Regions from separate parts of the Sodalis glossinidius str. 'morsitans' genome, predicted to be linked through region 3. Evidence: predicted binding sites of a transcription regulator. Region 3 holds the regulator's gene; each other region holds the start of a gene.
The links. Region 3 encodes Fur, which represses iron uptake genes when iron is present. Its sites were predicted from a motif close to ATAATAATGAGAACNACTATCAA; they were not measured.
Positions count from the first base shown of each region.

Region 1: the regulator Fur is predicted to act here: its motif matches at 2,103-2,125, upstream of exbB (tol-pal system-associated acyl-CoA thioesterase).
Region 2: the regulator Fur is predicted to act here: its motif matches at 2,903-2,925, upstream of ftnA (non-heme ferritin).
Region 4: the regulator Fur is predicted to act here: its motif matches at 2,460-2,482, upstream of SGP1_RS13320 (TonB-dependent receptor domain-containing protein).

Region 1 covers NC_007712.1:502,192-507,433, reverse strand. The annotation lists partial or broken gene SGP1_RS02585 (SDR family oxidoreductase) at 1-330, shown strand, start outside; gene exbD (TonB system transport protein ExbD) at 595-1,023, opposite strand; gene exbB (tol-pal system-associated acyl-CoA thioesterase) at 1,027-2,037, opposite strand; gene metC (cystathionine beta-lyase) at 2,393-3,589, shown strand; gene SGP1_RS02565 (DedA family protein) at 3,737-4,399, shown strand; partial or broken gene SGP1_RS02560 (aldo/keto reductase) at 4,553-5,242, shown strand, end outside.
Region 2 covers NC_007712.1:2,141,744-2,146,985, forward strand. The annotation lists gene SGP1_RS11315 (S9 family peptidase) at 1-1,547, shown strand, start outside; gene SGP1_RS11320 (hypothetical protein) at 1,608-1,961, opposite strand; gene SGP1_RS11325 (DNA polymerase III subunit theta) at 2,510-2,737, opposite strand; gene ftnA (non-heme ferritin) at 3,082-3,597, shown strand; gene yobA (CopC domain-containing protein YobA) at 3,830-4,210, shown strand; gene copD (copper homeostasis membrane protein CopD) at 4,211-5,143, shown strand; gene SGP1_RS11345 (YebY family protein) at 5,140-5,242, shown strand, end outside.
Region 3 covers NC_007712.1:1,414,586-1,419,827, forward strand. The annotation lists gene glnS (glutamine--tRNA ligase) at 1-621, shown strand, start outside; gene SGP1_RS07435 (hypothetical protein) at 853-1,272, opposite strand; gene fur (ferric iron uptake transcriptional regulator) at 2,123-2,590, opposite strand; gene fldA (flavodoxin FldA) at 2,911-3,426, opposite strand; gene ybfE (LexA regulated protein) at 3,699-4,013, opposite strand; partial or broken gene SGP1_RS07455 (alpha/beta fold hydrolase) at 4,191-4,957, opposite strand; gene seqA (replication initiation negative regulator SeqA) at 5,170-5,242, shown strand, end outside.
Region 4 covers NC_007712.1:2,524,790-2,530,031, reverse strand. The annotation lists gene sapB (putrescine export ABC transporter permease SapB) at 1-425, opposite strand, end outside; gene sapA (ABC transporter substrate-binding protein SapA) at 422-2,209, opposite strand; gene SGP1_RS13320 (TonB-dependent receptor domain-containing protein) at 2,732-5,053, shown strand.

The sequences.
Region 1 (5,242 bases), 910 kb from region 3:
GTCGATTCAAGCCTATCAACCCAGTCCGACGCTACTGGATTATGCCTCGACAAAAGCCGCCATTCTCAACTTTACCCGCGGCTTGGCCAAGTAGGTGGCGCAGAAAGGCATTCGCGTCAATTGTGTCGCCCCGGGACCCATCTGGACCGTCTTACAGGTGGCCGGCGGTCAGCCCACCGAGGCGCTCCCTTCATTAGGTACCTCGACCCCACTGGGCCGAGCCGGGCAGCCCGCGGAGCTGGCACCGATCTATGTGTATCTCGCCTCGCAGGAATCCAGCTTATGACGGCGGAGGTGCATGGCATCACCGGGGGCAATCATTTGGGGTAAGGGAAAGACCAGGAGCGGCGGCGCTCATCGCGTTTGACGGTGACATGTTTAGAAGAGAACTGGGGAATCGACAGGATAGGCTGGGTCGCCTTGTATAAGGGAAGTTGTTGCGCGCCAGGTTGACCGGCGGGGCCGTGGGCCCATCATCACATCGACCAACGGCAACGTTAGCTGTTCAGACGCCGGGCCGCGGGTGCGGCCGGCGCGTTTTGGCGAGTCAGGAGAACGCTAATAGAGACGTTGGCGACAGGGTGTGCCAGCACATTACCCCTGACCGGGGGACTCCAATCCCACCAACCCGACTTTAAAATAGCCCGCCTTGCGCAAGCTATCCATTACCGACATCAGAGTGGCGTAGTCCACGCTCTTATCCGCCTGGAAGAATATCGGCGTTTCTTTATTGCCCTGGGTCTGTTCGTCCAACATCTGGGCGAGTGTCGCCATAGTTACCGTCTTATCGCCGATATAGAGCTGTTTGTCCGCTTTAACCGATAAATATAACGGCTTGTCCGCCGGCCGCGGCTGAGGCTTCGCGGTGGAGTTCGGCAAATCCACCCTGATATCTACCGTTGCCAAGGGTGCGGCAATCATGAAAATAATCAGCAGCACCAGCATGACATCGATAAAAGGTGTAACGTTGATATCGTGCATTTCGCCGTCGGTATCAACATCCTCATTTAAATGCATCGCCATTACTTATCCAACCCGAAATTTAGTCACCTGCGCGGATACTTGGCTGCCCGCTTCGGCGGCCAGATCCAGATCGCGGCCGAGCAACAGCAGGAGTTGCGCGGCACAATCCCCTACCATCGCTTTGTAACCGGCGATGGTCCGGGCGAAAACATTGTAAATAACCACCGCCGGAATGGCGGCAAACAGACCGATGGCCGTCGCCAACAGGGCTTCAGCAATACCGGGCGCGACCACCGCCAGATTGGTGGTCTGAGTATGGGCGATACCGATGAAACTGTTCATAATGCCCCAAACGGTGCCGAACAAGCCAATAAAGGGCGAAATTGCGCCAATGGTGGCCAGAAAACCGTTACCTTTCCCCATGGCGCGGCTAACGCCGGCTACCCGACGTTCTAAACGAAACGCCACGCGCTCTTTTATCCCGTTGTTGTCGCTGAGACGGGCAGACAGATCCAATTCGTTGGCGGTTTCGGCCAGTAGACTGACGCTCAGGCTGCGGGGGGAAAAATTCGCCGCCACTGTCGTGGCCTGATCCAGACTACGCACGTCTTTCAAAAGCAGCAACTCACGGCGCAGGCGCCGTTTGACCGCCAGCAGTTCGGCGCCCTTGCCGAAAAACAATGCCCAGGTCACCACTGAAGCCAGCAGCAGGCCGATCATGACAATTTTCACCACCACATCAGCATGTTGATACATGCCCCAAACGGAGAGATCCATTTGCATCAGTTGCTGTTGCGCAGGCGTCGCCCCCACGGGAACCTGCATCGATAACGGCCCGCTGGTCGCCGGCTGTGCGGCGGCAGGCGCCGGGGTGGTATTGGCCGCGCCGGCGTCGGCCGCGGCGGCATCAGATTGCGTGGCGGCAGTGGCTGGCGCGGCGAGGGCGTTGCCCGCCACACCTGAGCCCAGAAGCAGGCTCAGGAAAATGGCGCGCAACATCGGGGCGAATACAGCGCCTTGTCCGGTTGATGCACCGCTCAATGATAAGTTCTGTTGCTTAACAGCCGATTTCACGCTGTCCTCCACCCAATACTGATCCAAGAATAATTCAGCCAGAATAATAGCAAATGAGATAAGAATTGATAGTAGTTCTCATTATTATTTGTGCTTGGCACACGTCACGCGCGGGGTAATGTCAGGGTAAATTTGTCACCGCACCATCAAACCCTATCGCGGTGGTAAAAGTGCCGTTGAGATAGCTTGGGGTGCCCGCAAGCGGTCAAGCGTGACCACAATGCCCGCAGGGATCCAATAACGAAAAGGCCGGCAAAACGTCTGCCCCGCGCCCGACATAAGTGATAACCTGAATCGGATGATCTCCGCCGCCACGTACGGCATAAAATTTCTGGCAAAAGGCAAAGCGCGCATAATGACGTCGAAGAAATTAGAAACGGTGCTGATAAGCGCCGGCAGAAAACCTGCTTTCACGCAGGGTTCAGTGAACCCGATTATCCAGCGGGCATCCTCGCTGGTATTTGATTCCGTCCAGCACAAGAAAAAGGCCACGGCGGGACGCGCCAGCGGCGAGTTGTATTACGGTCGGCGCGGTACGCTTACCCATTTTTCCCTCCAGCAAGCGATGGTGGAGCTGGAAGGCGGCGCCGGCTGCGCGTTTTATCCGTGCGGTACCGCCGCGGTCAGCAACGCGATTTTGTCTTTCGTCTCGGCGGGCGATCATATTTTAGTCACCGGTTCGGCTTATGAGCCAACACAGGACTTTTGCCGGCAAATACTCGGCAAAATGAATATCACGACCACCTGGTTCGATCCGCTCATTGGCGCGGATATCGGCGATCTGATTCAGGATAATACGCGGGTGGTGATGCTGGAATCCCCAGGATCCATTACCATGGAAGTACAAGACATTCCCGCCATTGTGCGTGCGGTGCGCGCCAAAAATCCCGATATCATCATTATGTTGGATAATACCTGGGCGGCAGGCGTACTGCTTAAGGCGCTGGATCTGGGGGTTGATATTTCTCTTCAGGCCGGCACCAAATATCTTATCGGCCATTCCGACGCCATGATCGGCACCGCCGTGGCCAACGCGCGCTGCTGGGACCAATTACGCGAGCAATCCTATCTGATGGGCCAGATGGTTGACGCCGATACCGCTTATATGGCCGAGCGAGGGCTGCGTACCCTTGGCATACGGTTAAAACAGCATGAAGAAAATGGCCTGCGCGTGGCACGCTGGCTGACGCAACGCCCGGAAGTGGCGGTCGTCAATCATCCCGCGCTGCCGGGGTGCAAAGGCCACGAAGCCTTTCTTCGGGACTTTACCGGCGCCAGCGGGTTGTTTTCCTTCGTCCTCAAACAACGATTAAGCGATGATCAACTGGCACATTATCTGGATCATTTTACACACTTTAGTATTTCTTACTCTTGGGGTGGCTTTGAATCACTGATAATGGCGAATCAGCCGGAAGAACTGGCGGCTATCCGCCCCGCCGGCGGCGTCGATTTCACCGGCACGCTGGTACGACTGCATATCGGCCTGGAGAGCTGCGAGGATTTGATCGACGATTTAGCCTCAGGCTTCGCCCGCATCGCGTCATCTAAGTGATGAAATCGCGTTTATACGCCGATTCATCGCCGGTTGACGCTTTGCTGACTAAAATAGATTAAAAAAATGTTTGGTTGGGTGATGGATCAAGGACTGCAATCCGGCGTGGCGCTAAGCTGTCGATAAAATGTGAGTAAGAAGGTTGAGATAAATCTACTAGAAGAGATTATCCGGGCGCTCTGGCATCAGGATTTTGCCGCTTTGGCCGATCCCCAGATGATTTGGGTGGTCTATGGGGTAATATTTACCACACTATTTTTGGAAAATGGACTGCTGCCGGCCTCCTTTCTGCCGGGTGATAGTCTACTGCTGCTCTCAGGTGCGATGGTTGCCAAAGGCGTTATGGCGTTCTTTCCCACGCTGATTATTCTCAGCGCGGCGGCCGGCCTTGGCTGCTGGTTTAGCTACCTGCAAGACCGCTGGCTGGGAGACACGCGTATCATGAGAAGCTGGCTGCCCCATTTGCCTGCCCATTATCATTTGCGCGCTTACACCATGTTTAATCGCCATGGCCTGACCGCGCTGCTGGTCGGTCGCTTTCTAGCTTTTGTGCGCACGCTGTTGCCCACAATGGCCGGCATCTCCGGCCTTAGCAATACCCGTTTCCAGTTGTTCAATTGGTTAAGCGCGCTAATCTGGGTCACCGTGCTGGTTTCGCTCGGCTATGCCATCAGCCATGTGCCGATGGTTAAGCATCATGAGGATAAGGTGATGATGGCATTAATTATCCTTCCCCTCGTGCTGCTGGTCACCGGCCTGATAGGCAGCGTGCTGCTGATTATCCGCCGGCGGCGAGTCAAAAACGCCTAAGCGCGTCACTGCACATGAGCGCCAACGCCTGTCGCGCGCGAGGCAGGCGAGTGGAAATCCGCTCCATAACTGGCTTTCGGCGTAACCTATTCCCTTACTCATAACCTTCGCCTCCCCGCGTGGGTGTGGCGGTTGGACAAAAAAGGAGAAATCATGACAACGCAACCCACGGTCACATTCCATGATGGACACACCATGCCACAATTGGGTTTGGGTGTCTGGAAAGCCACTAACCAGGAAGTCGTCAGTGCAGTTGAGGCGGCGCTGGATGCCGATTATCGCTCCATTGATACCGCGGCGATGTATAAAAATGAAGAGGGTGTCGGTCAGGCGCTGCAGGGTGCAACGATGGCGCGGGAAGATCTGTTTATCACCACCAAACTATGGAACGGTGATCAAACCAGAGTGCCCAAGGCTATTGAGCAAAGTCTGACCAAGCTGCGGCTGGATTATGTCGATCTTTATCTGATGCATTGGCCGGTGCCCAGCCAGGATAACTATGCACAAGCCTGGCGCGAGATGATGAGGCTTAAGGAGGAAGGGCTGGCAAAGAGCATTGGGGTGTGTAATTTTGAGCCGCATCATCTTCAGCGCCTGCTGGATGAAATCGGGGTGGTGCCGGTAATCAATCAGATCGAGCTGCATCCGCTGTTACAACAACAGGCATTGCGGACCTTTGATGCCCGCCACCAGATTTTGACCGAATCTTAGAGCCCTCTGGCGCAGGGGGGCAAAGGGGTATTTGATCAGGCGATCATCCGTGAACTTGCGGAAAAATATAGCAAAACGCCGGCGCGGATCCGCGCCAACTTTGCTGTGTTTGACTTTAATCTGGCGCAAGAT
Region 2 (5,242 bases), 730 kb from region 3:
CATCGTCCAGCTTTGAATGGGCCAATGATTCCCAGGTGCTGTATTACGTTCATAAACATAAAAAGACTCTACTGCCCTATCAGGTGTGGCGCCATGTGGTGGGCACGCCGACCACGCAGGACGAGCTTATTTATGAAGAGCATGACGACACTTTTTATGTCAGCGTGCACAAGACCACCTCCGAGCGCTATATCCTCATCGCTCTCGGCAGCACGACTTCCGGGGAAATCCTGCTGCTGGATGCCGACGATCCGCAGGCGACGCCGCAGCCCTTTTTGCCACGGCGTCATGACCACGAATATTCCTTGGACCATTATCACGGCCACTTCTACATCCGCTCCAATCGCGACGGTAAGAATTTTGCGCTCTATCGCGGCGAGACGGGTGATGAAAAACTTTGGCAAACGGTGATCCCAGCGCGCAAGGACGTGGTGCTGGAGAGTTTCACGCTGTTTCGCGACTGGCTGGTGCTGGAGGAGCGCCATATGGGGCTGACTAGCCTGCGGCAAATAAGCTGGTCGACCGGTGAAGAAAAGGGTATCGCCTTCGACGATCCTACCTACGTGACCTGGCTGGCCTATAACCCTGATCCGGAAAGCGTGCAGATGCGTTACGGTTATTCCTCCATGACCACGCCGACGACATTATTCGAGATGAATCTGGATACCGGCGAGCGTAAGCTGCTCAAGCAGGCGCAGGTGAAAAACTTTCAGGCGGAAAACTACCGCAGCGAGCGTCTTTGGATCACCGCCCGCGATGGGATAGAGGTGCCGGTATCGCTGGTTTATCGCAAGGATTTGTTCAAACCCGGCGAGAATCCGCTGCTGGTTTACGGCTATGGCTCCTACGGTAGTAGTATGGATCCAGATTTTAGCGCCAGCCGGCTCAGCTTGCTCGATCGCGGTTTTGTCTATGCCCTGACGCATATTCGCGGCGGCGGCGAGCTGGGACAGGAATGGTACGAGGACGGCAAATTATTTAACAAGATGAATTCGTTTAACGACTTCATCGATATTAGCCGCGAGCTGTTGCGTCAGGGATATGGCGATGCCACGCAGAGCTTCGCCATGGGCGGCAGCGCTGGCGGGCTGCTAATGGGCGCGGTCATTAATCTGGCGCCAGACTTGTTCAAAGGGGTTGTAGCAAAAGTTCCTTTCGTGGATGTCGTGACGACCATGCTGGATGAATCCATTCCACTGACCACCGGCGAGTATGAAGAGTGGGGCAACCCGCAGAATGAAGCCTTCTATCGCTACATGCTGCAATACAGCCCCTATGATCAGGTGCGCGCGCAGGCCTATCCCCATCTGCTGGTGACCACCGGCCTGCACGATTCACAGGTGCAATATTGGGAACCTGCCAAGTGGGTCGCCAAGTTGCGCGAATTGAAAACAGACGATCATCTGTTGTTGTTGTGCACCGATATGGACTCTGGCCACGGTGGCAAATCCGGCCGTTTCAAAGGCTATGAAGGGGTGTCGATGGAATATACCTTTATCCTGTCGCTGGCGAAACCGCTCGGGATCCAACGGCCGGCGACGGCCTAGCCGCGGCCGGGAGAGTTCAACCCCGGCATTCATTGCCCCCGCGGGGCTTTGTTCAGCACCCTATGCACCGTTAAGATAAAAGTTGAGGCTATAGCGCAGATCGGCGGATAAATCGCGCAAATTGGCCAGCAGCCAGTGTAGATAATCGGGATCCTGAAGCGCTATCTGCGCCAGCGTCTGGCCGCGATATTTACCAAATTTCAGGCTGGATAACAGTGTCTCCTCATTGCTTATCGCCACCATCTCCTCGGTGATATGATGAATTGCCATCGCATCCAGCCCGATGGGACGGCCCGGATTGACCAGATCGCTCATCACATTGCTGATGCCCGCATCGCTGAGATCCAGCGACGCGATTTCCACCACCCCGGCGTCAAGGCCGCAGGTCTCGGTATCGATCACGCGAAAGGTCATACTATGTCCTGTGCTGGCAAAGATGCCCTATTATGACCGGTTGCGGGGCAATAAAAAACCCGCTGCGAGGGCGGGTTGATAGGAAATGAAGCGGCAAGGCATTAAACAATATAGGCAGGCGCCTTTTTGTTACGCTTTTCTTCCGGCGTTTTTAACGGTTTTTTCTTACTATCTTTTTTACGATCCATTTCCTTACTCATAGTGATCTCTCAGTGGCAGACAGGAAATGCTGAGATCATTAACTGCCGATCGTGCGCCGTTGGCAACACAAATCGTGCTATTTCCACGCCGCTGGGGGAGCATTACGACACAGCCCGGCCAAGTGGGACAAAGCAGGGACGTCAGACCCGTGTACAGGTAGCCTCCTCCGCGCCGGGACTGACAGGTCAAGACGCCTGTCGCGACATCCCTATAAGATTGCCGTCAACGCGGGTGAAGCTCGTTGTGCGCGCTATCCTCTACGGGTAAAGGTGCCTACAGGGGGGAAGCAGTGCCGCACGGGCGCGCCCTCTTGCCGCTGTGGCAGAGGGACTTCGCGCGGTGGCAGATTATTTATGCGGCTCGTAGGGCAGGCGAGATAAGTTAAGTGACGCTTGCCGGTAAAAGGCCACCCGCGCGCGAAAATACTCACGTAACGGGGCAGGCTGTTCGCGCTCCACCTGTTCCGCCACGACTGGCATGTTATAACGTTCTTTAAACGCAATGGCAGATGCCGCCAGGTCAACGTTGATTTTATCGCGCTTCGCCTCGTCCAGCGCCGCTAAATTATACTCCATCGTTATTTTCCCCCGTAGTGCCTGCACGGCGTCCAAAATAATGCAGCCGACGGCGGTTTGCAAGCTGTCACGGTAATGGAAGGCAAATAATAATCGTTTCTATTTCGTTGCCGCCATGGGCGATGGCGCAAGACAATCATTCCGAGACATTATCACTTATTAAGAATACAAATAAGAATTATTATCACTTCCTGATTTTGTTATTGATAGCATTATCTATCTTATTGAATAGCAAGATCTTTAAATAACCTTTTTTCTTTCGGAATAAGTCGGTTTGTTTTTCTGTTTGATGTAGGCATAATAGCAAAATAAATCACCTGAATATCCCATAAGGACGCCAGTCAATGTTAAAAAAAGAAATGACCAACAAGCTGAATGAGCAATTAAATCTCGAATTTTTTTCTGCCAACCTCTATTTACAAATGAGCGCTTGGTGTAATGACAAAGGGTTGGAGGGCGCCAGCCAGTTTTTCAAGACGCAGTCCAGCGAAGAAATGGATCATATGCGCCGCCTGTTCGATTATCTGAACAATACCGGCACTATGCCGTTGTTAGGCGCTATTGAAGCGCCGCCCGTCGGATTTCCCTCTCTGGCCGAGCTTATCAAGCTTGCCTACGAGCATGAGCAGATGATCACGCTGAAGATTAACGAGCTGGCCCACGTGGCGATGACGCTGCAGGACTATTCCACGTTCCACTTCCTGCAATGGTATGTCGCCGAACAACACGAGGAAGAGAAGATGTTCAAATCCATCCTCGACAAGCTGGCGCTGGTCAATACCGACGCCAGTGGCCTGTTCTTTATCGATCAGGATCTGAAGAAAATGAATGGCGATAATAGCGTAAACACTACCATGTAATCGTTCCCCTTCCCGCGCGTCGCAGCAGGAAGGGCGAGTGTGTTGTCCTCGACTTCACCCGCCGCAGCCGCTATCATTTGCTTGCGTTCATGTAAGCGGGCCAGCCAGTCCTGACCGGGAGTATGTGTCTTTGTCGCCTGCGGCGGTAATGGCTATGCAGCGGATCCTGCCGTCTTGTTTCCCGCCGCCGTGGCGTTTATTTAGACATTTCTCTACTTAAGGAAAGCCACCAATGTCAATGCAACGTATTGCCGCGCCGGTGTACGCGCTGGCGCTATTTGCCGGGGCGGTGTTGTGCGCGCCGCGGGCTGAGGCCCATGCCCACCTTAAAACGCAATATCCCGCCGCCAATGCCACGATGACGGACGCGCCGCAGGCGCTTACCCTGACGTTTACCGAAGCGGTTGAACCCGCGTTCAGTTGTTTAACCTTGACCCGGAATGATAACCAGCAAGTGCCGACCGGACCTATTAAAACCGATCCGGCGAATGCCGATCAGATCATCGTACCTTTTACGCAGCCGCTCACCGCGGGCGAATACCAGGTGGCATGGCATGTCGTTTCGGTCGATGGTCATAAAACCCAGGGTAGCTATACCTTTAGCATCAAATAGATGGCCACGTTGCCGGCCTGGTTCGCGGCCTGCCGCTTTATCCATTTTGCCGCGTTGATTCAACTGAGCGGCATTTTACTGTTCAGCGAATGTCTGGCGCCGCCGGCGCTGCGGCGTCGGCTGAGGCAGGCGTTCAGAGGCATTTTGACGGGGTTGGCTCTGGGCGCTCTGGCATCGGGCGGCGCGCTGCTGGCGCTACAGGCCGGTCTGATGGGGCAGGGATGGCCGGATACTGTTCGTCCTGATGTCTGGAGCGCGGTGCTGCATACCGCCTTTGGTCAAGTGTGGTATTGGCACCTACTGTTACTACTGGCTATCTGCTGCGCCTCCCTGGGTACCCGCTTGTCTTGCAGGCGTTACAGGCTGTTGTGGGTATTGACGATGGCGGCGCTGCTCAGTCTGGCGTTGGTAGGACACGCCGCGATGTATGGCGGATTACGCGGCGCCGCGCAGCGCGGTAACCAAATGCTGCATTTTTTGGCGGTGGCGGGATGGCTCGGCGGGTTATGGCCTTTGTTGCTGTCGCTACGCGGATTGACACATCCCCGTCTGCGCGGAGAGGCCCTGAAGGCATTGATGGCGTATTCACGCTGCGGCCATCTGTGGGTAGCGCTGGTAATATTGACCGGCATCGGCAATACCTTTCTGGTGCTGAGCCACTGGCCGGTCGCGCTGGCACAGCCGTATTCGCGTATGTTGCTTATCAAGATCCTCGCCGTGGCGGCGATGGTACTACTGGCGTTGACCAATCGTTACCGCATCGTCCCCACGATGCGCCTGGATGAAGCCCTCGCCATTAAACGACTGACCCGGTTAACGTTAACGGAAATCGCTCTTGGCGTGCTGGCGCTGTTGTTGGTCAGCGCATTTGCCATGCTCGAACCCAATAAGTTTTCGGTTGCGGCCGACATGTCCCTAGCAGGTCTATTATGAACAAAAAATGGGTTGTTGTTGTCCTGGCAATGTTGGCGGCTCAATACGCCAGCGCCATGGAAATTATCACATTGAGCAAGTTCCAATACGGTAAGCGCT
Region 3 (5,242 bases):
CGAGTGGTCATCGAAAGTCTCCCTATGGGGTATGAACAGGATATCGCGATGCCAAACCATCCCAACAGGCCGGAGATGGGGACCCGTCAGGTGGCGTTCAGCCGCGAAATTTATATCGATCGTGCTGACTTCCGCGAAGAAGCCAACAAGCAGTACAAGCGGCTGGTATTGGGCAAGGAAGTGCGCCTGCGCAATGCGTTTGTGATCAAGGCTGAACACGTGGAAAAAGACCCTCAGGGGCAAATCACCACGATTTTTTGCCGTCACGATCCCGACACCCTGAGTAAAGACCCCGCGGACGGGCGTAAGGTGAAAGGTGTAATCCACTGGGTATCGGCCAACCGTAGCCTTGCCGCGGAGTTCCGTCTGTATGACCGGTTATTCAGCGAAGCTAACCCGGCGGCTGCGGAGGATTTTCTCTCCACGCTGAATCCCGATTCGCTGGTTATCCGTCAGGGCTTTGTCGAAGCCGGCGTGCCGGCAGCCAATACGGGCGAACCCTTTCAGTTTGAGCGCGAAGGCTATTTCTGCGCCGACAGTCGCTACTTCAGCCCCACTCATCCGGTGTTTAACCGCACCGTGGGACTGCGCGATACCTGGGCTCAGAGAGCCGCAATGTAACTTTTTCCTGTCCTGTGCCTTTTTCGCTCAGGCGCAGGGCGGGGCCATCGCCCCGTGTTCTCTTCATCCCGCCGGCGAAAACGCCGGCTGCGACCGCCTCGATTCCCCTATTCTTGACCGCATGCGAAGACAGACTTTTCATGCCGGGTCCTGTGCGTGTCGGGCTGCCGTTTTAATCACTTTTACCCTAATTCAGGCCGCATAATGTTGATCGCTGCCGCTTACAGCACATTATTGCTTCTGCCCGTTTTTTATCGCCGCCGCCAACTCATTGAGATTCTTTAATTCAAGGGCCAGCGGTTGGTTGCGTAGGCGCACCTGATAATGGTCGGGACTGTCGCACCAGATAAAGATTTTATCTAACTCATCGGACGGCGGCGCTACTTTACAGACGATGGCCTTATCCCTCACCCGTAGCTTAACGCGGGCTGACAATACCTCAAACGCCGTATGCTTTTTTCTCTCGGCGCCGAAATCGTAGCAGGAGAACACCACCTCTTGTGCTGCCTTGGAGACGACGGGACCCGTTGACGATAGACTTTGCAGCGAAGCATAAACTGTTTTTCCATAGGGGACGAAGGCGCAATCCGTAGATTGAAACCTGGGCAAACTTGCCAGATCAATTTTTGCGTAAACGGGAAGCGCCGACACCAGTTTGCGTGCCCCCTGCCGGCAAAGGCACAGGTTTGGGCGGTCGTGGCGGGGTCTGCGTAGTCACAGTTTCGCCGCTATGGCGTGGGCGCGCTTGCACCAGAGACGGTGTGAGCGGCAGCGCGCGCTGGTGTTCGCCGGGCTTGGCGTCTTCTCGCGGGCTGCGCGAGGGCCGCGGCGGTGAGGTCGGTTTCGCGGCTTTTCGGCCGGAATTGATAGCGTCCTGTTGCGGGCCGAGGCGGTGAGGATCTCTCTATTGTGGCGGGGCTGAGCCATTTTGCCTGTCTTACGCTGAGGTGTCGGACCTAAACGACGTTGGCACGGCTGGAAGCGCTTCCGTTGCGTCCACGGAGGCTCGCGGCGGGAGGTTATCTTGCAGGATAGGTTTAATCATTGTGACACCTGTAAGTTGATTTATGCCGAGAGAAAAAGCGTTACCGGTTTCAGCTTAAGGCTGGAGTTAGCGGCACACGCGGCGGAGGGTTACCTGCACCGTAATGTGTTTCTGGCGCAGGAGCGGACTAAGAATTGTGAATAGTGATCGACCTATAAACCCACTGCTCGATAGATTAGGAAGTAACTTTCCCTATCGGAATCAGGTGAAAGGCTGATTCAAAATGAAGGAATGACGCAGAAGTGAAAGGCCGGGGGTGGCAAAGCGTTAAGGTGTCAAAGAAGGAAAAGAGGCAGGGAGGTAAGAATGCAAATGAGGCAAATGACGAAAGGATTCAGGAGTGTGAGAGTGAGGCGGTAAGGTTGACTCAGGCAGTTACAGCCTCAACAAATAAAAAAACCGCCGGCGGCGGTTTCTCTTTGTTCGCTCGTGATCTGACGGCCCAGGTGTTGGCGGTCAGAATTTTACGACGTGCGGATCATCTATATCATGCAGGGTTTCATCTTCACGGCAGTCGCCCTCTGCGCAATGGCCATAAATATAGAGACTGTGGTTGGTCAGTTTGATATTGTGCTTTTTCGCGATATCACGCTGGCGCGCTTCAATAAACTCATCGCGAAATTCGATGACCTTGCCGCAATCCAGGCAAATAAGGTGATCGTGATGATGCTGTTGGGTGAGCTCGAAAACCGATTTGCCGCCCTCAAAATTGTGGCGGGTGACAATACCGGCATCATCGAACTGGTTGAGTACGCGGTAAACGGTGGCCAGCCCGATTTCCTCACCCATATCGATAAGCTTTTTATACAGATCTTCCGCACTGACGTGGTGGCATTCCGGGTCTTGCAACACTTCCAGGATCTTGAGCCTGGGAAGGGTCACTTTCAGGCCGGCCTTCTTTAAGGCGATGTTATTGTCAGTCATGCGGGTTTGGTCCTGTTACTTGATAATCAAGCTATAAGCTAACACAGCCTATAACAATCGTCGGCCCGAAAAATGGTTCACTGTCTCATCATAGAACTCGCGGTCACAAATGAAAAAGAGACTCATTTTCATTATAGCCTACTCAGCGAGTAAGAACTATGTTACCTCTTTAGGTTCAAAAAATCACACAAAGTGTGGTACCATTGTACTGTTTTGGCGGAAAAAGTTACAAAATTGTAGCTATCAATTTGAAAGGAATTATTTATTAAGCCTAAAAACGGCAACCTGCCGTCCGGAGAGGCCGGACGGCGGCAAGGCGATTAGCCCAGATTCATCTCTGCGCTGATTTGTTTAACCCAGCCATTGACGCGCTCGGCGGTCAACCCTGGCTGCCGGTCTTCATCAATGGCCAGACCAATAAAGTGATCGTCGTCGGCAAGTCCTTTCGACGCCTCGAAATGATAGCCGGCGGTAGGCCAGTAGCCAACCAGCGTAGAGCCGTTAGGTTCTATAATATCCCGCAGGGTGCCCATCGCGTCGCAGAAATACTCCGCGTAGTCCTCCTGATCGCCACAGCCGAACAGCGCAACAATCTTGCCGTTAAAATCGACTTCTTCCAGCGTGGGGAAAAAATCATCCCAGTCGCACTGCGCTTCGCCGTAATACCAGGTCGGGATACCCAACAGCAGACGGTCGTACTGTTCCAGATCTTCTTTGCTGCTTTTGGCGATGTCAAAAACATCAGCAACATCGGTACCCAGTTGCTTCTGGATCATCTTGGCAATATTTTCGGTATTGCCGGTGTCACTGCCAAAAAAAATGCCTACACTCGCCATGAATATTAAAACCTCATAAATATTAAGGATATGCTCAATCGTCAACCTTAAGCTGATACGGGCAATAATAGCAGACCATCATCTAAGGAGATACCTGCCGGCGGGGGGTTTTTGCGTCAAATCCTCCCTGTGCGGTAAACGCGCCCGCTGCGCCGAGAGGGTCGACAGCAATTGCACGCAGGCAGGATGTCTATCCCGCTGCCGGCGGCTGCCCGGCAGGGCGCTTTGCCCGCAAGCGATGACGCCCAGGAGGGGTAATGCCTGTCAAGCATTCAACCGCTGGCCGGCAGTGTGTCCGTCCCGCCTTCAGCCGGCAGGCGCTCAAGCTCCGCCAGCAGGATAAGTTCGATAAGCTCACTGCGGGACATCGCCCGCTGGTCGGCCAATCTGTTCAGCGCATATACCGCCTGCGCATTAATTTTTAACTCCACCCGGCGCAGCCCGCGCACTTTATCGCGCCGCAGCTGGTTGCGCTTGTTGATTTTGAGCTGTTCATCCCTTGAAAGGGGGCTGGTTTTCGGCCGTCCCGGACGACGTTCATCCGTAAATAAATCCAGCGTGGTGCGGTCCGTTTGTTCTTTTGCCATAAGTTGATGAAGGGATATGCAACCGTAAGCGGCAGGGTCGCCGGCGGGTGGCCTGAGCCCTGGCCGGCGTCTTCCGAGCGTTATCTTTACCGGTCCCTGGAGGCAGCCGGCATCCAAAAACCCGTCATCTTACCCTAGCGACGCGGGCGGCGACAATGGCTAACTGCCTCTGCCGGCTTAACTCTCCGCCAGAAAACGCGCGACGGCGCGCAGTACCGCCTCGGGCTTTTCGGCATGCACCCAATGGCCAGCGCCGGCCACCACGTGAGCGCGAGCGTGGGAAATTGCTGACGAATCTGGTCGCGGTAGCGGTCATCCAGATAAGGGGAATTGCCGTCGCGGATAAACAGCACCGGCCCGGGCCAGGGCGCCTGGGTCCGCCAGCCGATAATGTCGGCGTAATTGTGCGCAATGCTTTTAACATCGAAACGCCAGTGGCCTTGATGAAACGATTTTAGTAGAAACTGCACGGTGCTGGCGTCGTCGATATCCTGCTCCATCAGCCGCGCCGCCTCGCTGCGCTGGGTGACCCCGGCGTTGCTGACGCGCGCCAGGGCCGTGAAAATGGCGTCATGGCTGCGGACCTCATAAGCGACGGGCGCCATGTCGATAACCACCGCCCGCGCGATGCGTCCCGGCGCCTGCGCGCGCAGCGTCATTGCCACTTTGCCCCCCATGGAATGACCGATGACGATGCAGCGCTCAATAAGTAGAGCGTCCAGCAATGCCATCACATCCTGCTCCATTTCGTCATAACGCATGGTGGGCGCATGGGGGGACAGGCCGTGATTGCGTAAATCGATTTGCAGCGTGCGATGGTTCTCGCCAAGGGGACGGGCCAGCCCGCCGAGATTATCCAGACTGCCGAATAGGCCGTGGATAAACACCACCGGCAGGCCCTGTTCCGGCTGATGCGCCGCTTGCAGCCGATAGTTCAATTTCATAGCGCTCCTTTTGCTGTAAAGAAAAGTAGTAGCCTATCATGAGTTTAGTGTTGCAGAGGCCGCGGCGGGGAAAAATCGACGCTTGCGCGGGCGGGACGAGGGGCCGGGCAGATTCCGACTTTTTCACACCAACCGCGGTTGGTGCTGTTCGTTGCCGGGGTTTAACTTGTATAATCGGGACGATTGATTTATGTGGAAAATAACGGATTACAATGAAAACTATTGAAGTCGATGAAGATCTTTACCGCTTTATTGCCGGCCATACGTTACATATTGGCGAAAGCG
Region 4 (5,242 bases), 1.1 Mb from region 3:
GGGAACCAGCCCAGATGCAGGGAAAAATAGAGGGTCAGCAGCAGCGCCAGCCAGAAAACCGGCATCGACAAGCCGAGCAGGGCGAAGATGCTGATGCTGATATCCTGCCATTTACCGCGCGTCACGCCGGCGATAATACCCAGGGGGATACCGACCAAGAGCGCCAGCAAAAACGCTAGCAGGCACAGCTCCATGGTGGCTGGAAATACTTCGCCGAGCTGTAGACCGATAGACAGGCCGTTAATGCTGGAGACGCCGAAATTGCCATGGATCAGGCTCCAGAAATAATAGCGATAGGCATCGATGAGCGCCGCGCCCTCGAGCGGGGCCCCGGGGGTATAATAGTTAAGGCAAAAACCCACCACGGATAACAGGAACAGCGTCACCAACAGTAATACCAGCCGGCGCAGAGTAAAAATTATCATGGCGTCTGTTCCTGTCGTTCATCGCGATAAACGCCGGCGAAGGACGCATTGCCGAAGGGACTGAGTACCAAACCGCGGATCCCGAAGCGATAGGCCTGCAGGCGCAAAGACGAAGCCAGCGGCAGCACAGGCAACGCCTGTGCCAGCATCTGCTGAGCACTATGGTATGTCTCGATGCGACTGGCGAGCTGCTGGGAAAACAGCGCCTTATACAGAAGCGCATCAAACTCCGGATCGCACCAGCGTGCATAGTTGGTTTGCGAAGCGATGGCGGCGCAGCTCAACAGCGGACGGAAAAAACTGTCCGGGTCGTTACTGTCGGTGGACCAGCCCGAAAGGGTCATATCGTGATTCACGGCCGTCAGCCGCGCCTCTTGAAAGCGTCCCTCTACGGGAATAATCGTCAAGCGGATGCCTACCTGCGCCAAATCAGACTGAATCAATTCAGCGGTTTTCAACGGGCTGGGATTATAGGATTGCGAGGCGGTCGGCACCAGCAAATTAAGCTGCAATGAGGTCTTGCCCAGCGCGCGCAGGATAGCGCGCGCCTTCGCCGGATTGTATTCCGTTACCCGTGATTCGCTATCATAAGCCCAGGACGCACGCGGCAGCAGCGATGCCGCGGTTTCAGCGGTACCGTAATAGATGGACTGCATTAAACGTGGATTATTGATCGCCAGCGCAATGGCGTGTCGGAGCCGGACATCATTGAGCGGCGGCTTACGGGTATTAAAGGCCAAATAAGCGATATTCATCCCGGGACGCAGCGTCAGACGCAGGCGGGGGTCGTCGCGCAGGATAGACAACTGGCTGGCAGCAGGATAGGCCAGGACATCGCACTCGCCGGTCAGTAGCCGCGACAGGCGACCGATCCCGCCGGTGCTCAAATCAATTACCACCTGAGCCATACGCGGCATGCCACGCCAATAGTGTTGATGGCGGGTAAGCCGTATAAACTGTCCAGTATGATATTCATTAAGCATAAACGGGCCGGTGCCCACCGGCAGGCGGTCCAATTGCTCCTGGTGGCCGCTGGCCGTCAGCTGGTCGGCGTATTCCGCCGACAAGACCGGCGCATAATGGGTCGCCAGATGCCATAAAAACGAGGCGTCAGGGCTTTCCAAACGGAATTCGACCGTTTCATTATCGATACGTTTGACGCTTTGCACCGTTTGTGGGAACTGCAAACTGTCAAAATAGGGGTAATCGCCGCCGTTGACGCCGTGCCAGGGATGATGCGTATCGAACATACGCGCAAAGCTGAAGACCACATCGTCCGCGTTTAACGTCCGGGTTGGTGTAAACCAGGCGGTGTGCTGGAAGGCGATATTCTTGTGCAAATGAAAACGATAGGTCGCCCCGTTATCCAACACTTCCCAACACTGCGCCAGCTCGGGGATGAGACGGTAGGTGTAGGGGTCAACCGCTAGCAGCCGATCGTAAAGCTGCGCGGAGAGGGTATCAATGGTGATGCCGCTACTCGCCATCTGCGGGTTGAACGTGTTGACCACACCGCTGACACAATAGACAAAGCCGCTCTGGCGGATCGGCGGCGGAGCAGCGGTGACTACGGGACTGCCGTGCGCCGGTGGCAGTTCAGGGGCGATAGCGCCGTCTTCGTCCGCGCCCCGTTGCGCCGCGATGATGCGCTTCTCAATGACAATGTCACTTTTATCTGTCGTTTCATCGGCGGCGGCCTGTCGGAGCGTCCCGGCCGTCAGCAGCACGCCCGCCAACAGCGTGACGGCGACGCGCGTCAAACTGTAATCTGATTGTGTCGACATAAACCACTTTATTTCTGCCAGTAATGTATTGAGTTTACCTTACTTTGGCCCACCTCCCAATGCCGATGCGCAGAAAGCCGCACGTTTCCCGCCCGGCCGGGGACTCTCCCTGCCGGGATAGACAATCTACACGTCATTTACCGCCCCAAACTCCTCCGGCTGACCAGTGCCGGCGGGCGATTTCCTCTTGACGGGTAAATTTTACGAAAAGATCTTCCTTATAATAGATAATAATGTGTATCATTCAAAAAAAATAATGAGAATGTTTATCATTCAAATGTGGTTATTGTTCATTCCCTGCGCAAGTAAATGTGGGCACCCCCAATATCGCTAAAGAACCAGTGAGGGAGCCGCAAAAAAGAGAGTGTATTTCATCTGTGTACTGTCACCGGCAGGGCCTGCCCGCGCCGTCAGATCAGTTTTAACAATAATAAATGTCAGTCAATAGGAGATTGCTTAATGACTATGCATCACAGGGGAATTCAGATAGCGCGTCTGAATAAAATCTTGCTCACAGTCATCATGGGAGGTACGGCCTTAGGCGCGTTGGCTGCCGATACCGCGGCATCCGCATCCGCCGTAACCGCTCCGCTGACGATATCCAGCGAGGCGAACAGTAAAGAAGATCAAATCCGGGTGGTCGCCAGCAAAATAAAAAAAGAGGCCGGCACCAAAACGTCTCTGAGCGCCAGCGACCTGCAAAAAGAGGGCGGTAATGATTTCGGCACGATAATGCGTTATCAGCCGTTGGTCAGCGCCACCGGCGCCGCCATGGGAACCGGCACCGGCAAAAGCGGTTTCGACCGCGGCGGTTACACGGGGTATAACATTCGCGGCCTGGAGGCCAACCGTGTCTCCATCGACGTAGACGGCGTGGAATTGCCCAACGCCACTGGAAGAAGCTATGTTAGCCGGGCGGGTTCTGGCACCTTCGGCATGGGGCGAGATTATATCGACCCCTACATGTACGGCGCGGTAGGCATTGATTCCGGCGTCACCGACGTCACGCGCGCGAACCAAGCTATTGGCGGTGCAGTTTCATTCCGGCCAAAAAGCGCGGACGATTACCTTTCCCCGACAAAATCCAGCTATTTCGGTTATCAGAGTGATTATGATTCGGCAAATCGCGGTTGGCACAACGGCATCACGGCCGGCGGCGGCGACGAGTATCTGCGTGGTTTGCTTGTTATTAGCCGCCGGGACGGCCAGGAAACCCGCAATAATAGCGACAGTGTCGACGTGGCGCCGGCTAATTGGCACTCAAACGCCTTTTTGGCCTCGGGCAGCTGGCAGATGAATGATAATCATCTGCTTACCGGTACGGTCGATTATTACCATAAAACCAACCACACCCATTACGATGCCTGGAACTCCGCCGGCAGCGCCGTCATCGGCACCAATCAGCAAACCAGCCAGACCCGGCGTTGGACCACAAGCCTGAACGATGTATGGCATCCCGATGTCGACTGGGTCGACACCATTGACACCAAAGTTTTCTACCAAAACACCAAAGCTCACGATTGGACCAAGGGTCCGTCCGCCACCGTCACCAGCCAGGTGACCACCCATTCCAATTACGATAGCAAAAGTTTTGGTATCACCAGCAATATGGAAAAAGAGTGGGGCATACATGACTTCCGCTGGGGTATTGACGCCCGGCGCTCAGATACCGAACGCCCGTTCAGTCAGGAGCCCGATCAAAACTCCTATAGCTACATCATGCAGCCGGAAGCGAATAGTACCAGCGAGAACCTCGGCGCGTTCTTACAGGATACGATGACCTGGGACCTGGCGGGGCATGATTTCTCCGTGGTGCCGGGGGTGCGCGTAGCGTATCAGCGCACCAAGCCGAAAGACCTGTCTAACCTGGCCAATAGCACTCTCACGACGGATGAACTGGAGACGCTTTATGGTTCGTTCAGTGACACGCAGGTCTTGCCGTCCCTGAGTTTCCTGTATGACCTTACGCCCCGATTGACCACCTATATTCAGTACAAACGCGGCGCGCAATTCCCTAATGCCAGCCAGATGTACGGATCATGGAACCTCAGCTCCAGCTATGCCGGCAGCAGGCAGTATGCCTTGATTGGTAACACCAGTCTGGATACGGAAACCAGCAATAACTTTGAATGGGGTCTGAAAGGCGAAGCCGTGAAAGGGATAACCTTTAGCACGGCGGTGTTCTACAACACCTATAAGAATTTTATCGATTATACGCGTTACAGCCTGTCCAGCAATCCGGAGAAATTTACCAATATCCCCAGTAATATCTATATTGCTTACCAGGCGGAAAACCGCGATAAAGCCTATATCTACGGCGGTGAAGTCAGCGCGCGTTTCAACTTCGGCACCTGGTATCCGGCGGTGGATTGCCTGCGCGCCCGACTGGCGTTCGGCATGGCTGAGGGGGCGGCCAAGTCGAGTTATCTGGGCGACAAATATGTTGATTTGGGCGGCGTGGCGCCGATGCGCGTCGTCGCCGGCGTGTCTTATGACGATCCAGACCAGCTGTATGGCGCTGCGCTGACGGCGACCTTCAATAAAGGAAAACGGGCCAGCGCGACCAATCGCCAAAGTTATACTAATTCCGGCAGTGCCATTACCGATTCCACGACGGAATATATGCGTGTGCCGGGGTACGGTCTGGTGGATTTAACGGCTTATTACCGTATTACGAAAAACGTCAAAGTGAGCGGCGGATTATACAATATTACCGATCGCAAATATTGGGATTATCTGAGCAGCCGCAATATCGAAACCAGCACCAATCAGGACCTCAACGACCAGGTGCTGGCAACGCAGTCGGGCCGGACGTTCCAGTTAGGGCTTAACGTGGACTTCTAAGATGGCGGGCGCAGGCGGTTTACTGTGCCCGGCGCAAGTCGGGCGCATCTGGGCAAGTCCTCTCCCCGCCGAGCGAAGCTACCCTGTTGTCAACCGCCGCCATCAGACGTTGTTAACCTCTGTCATCAGATAAAGCTGAATGGCCTGCAAACTACGATCTGCGCTGCCGTTATCGGCATGCAGGAACAA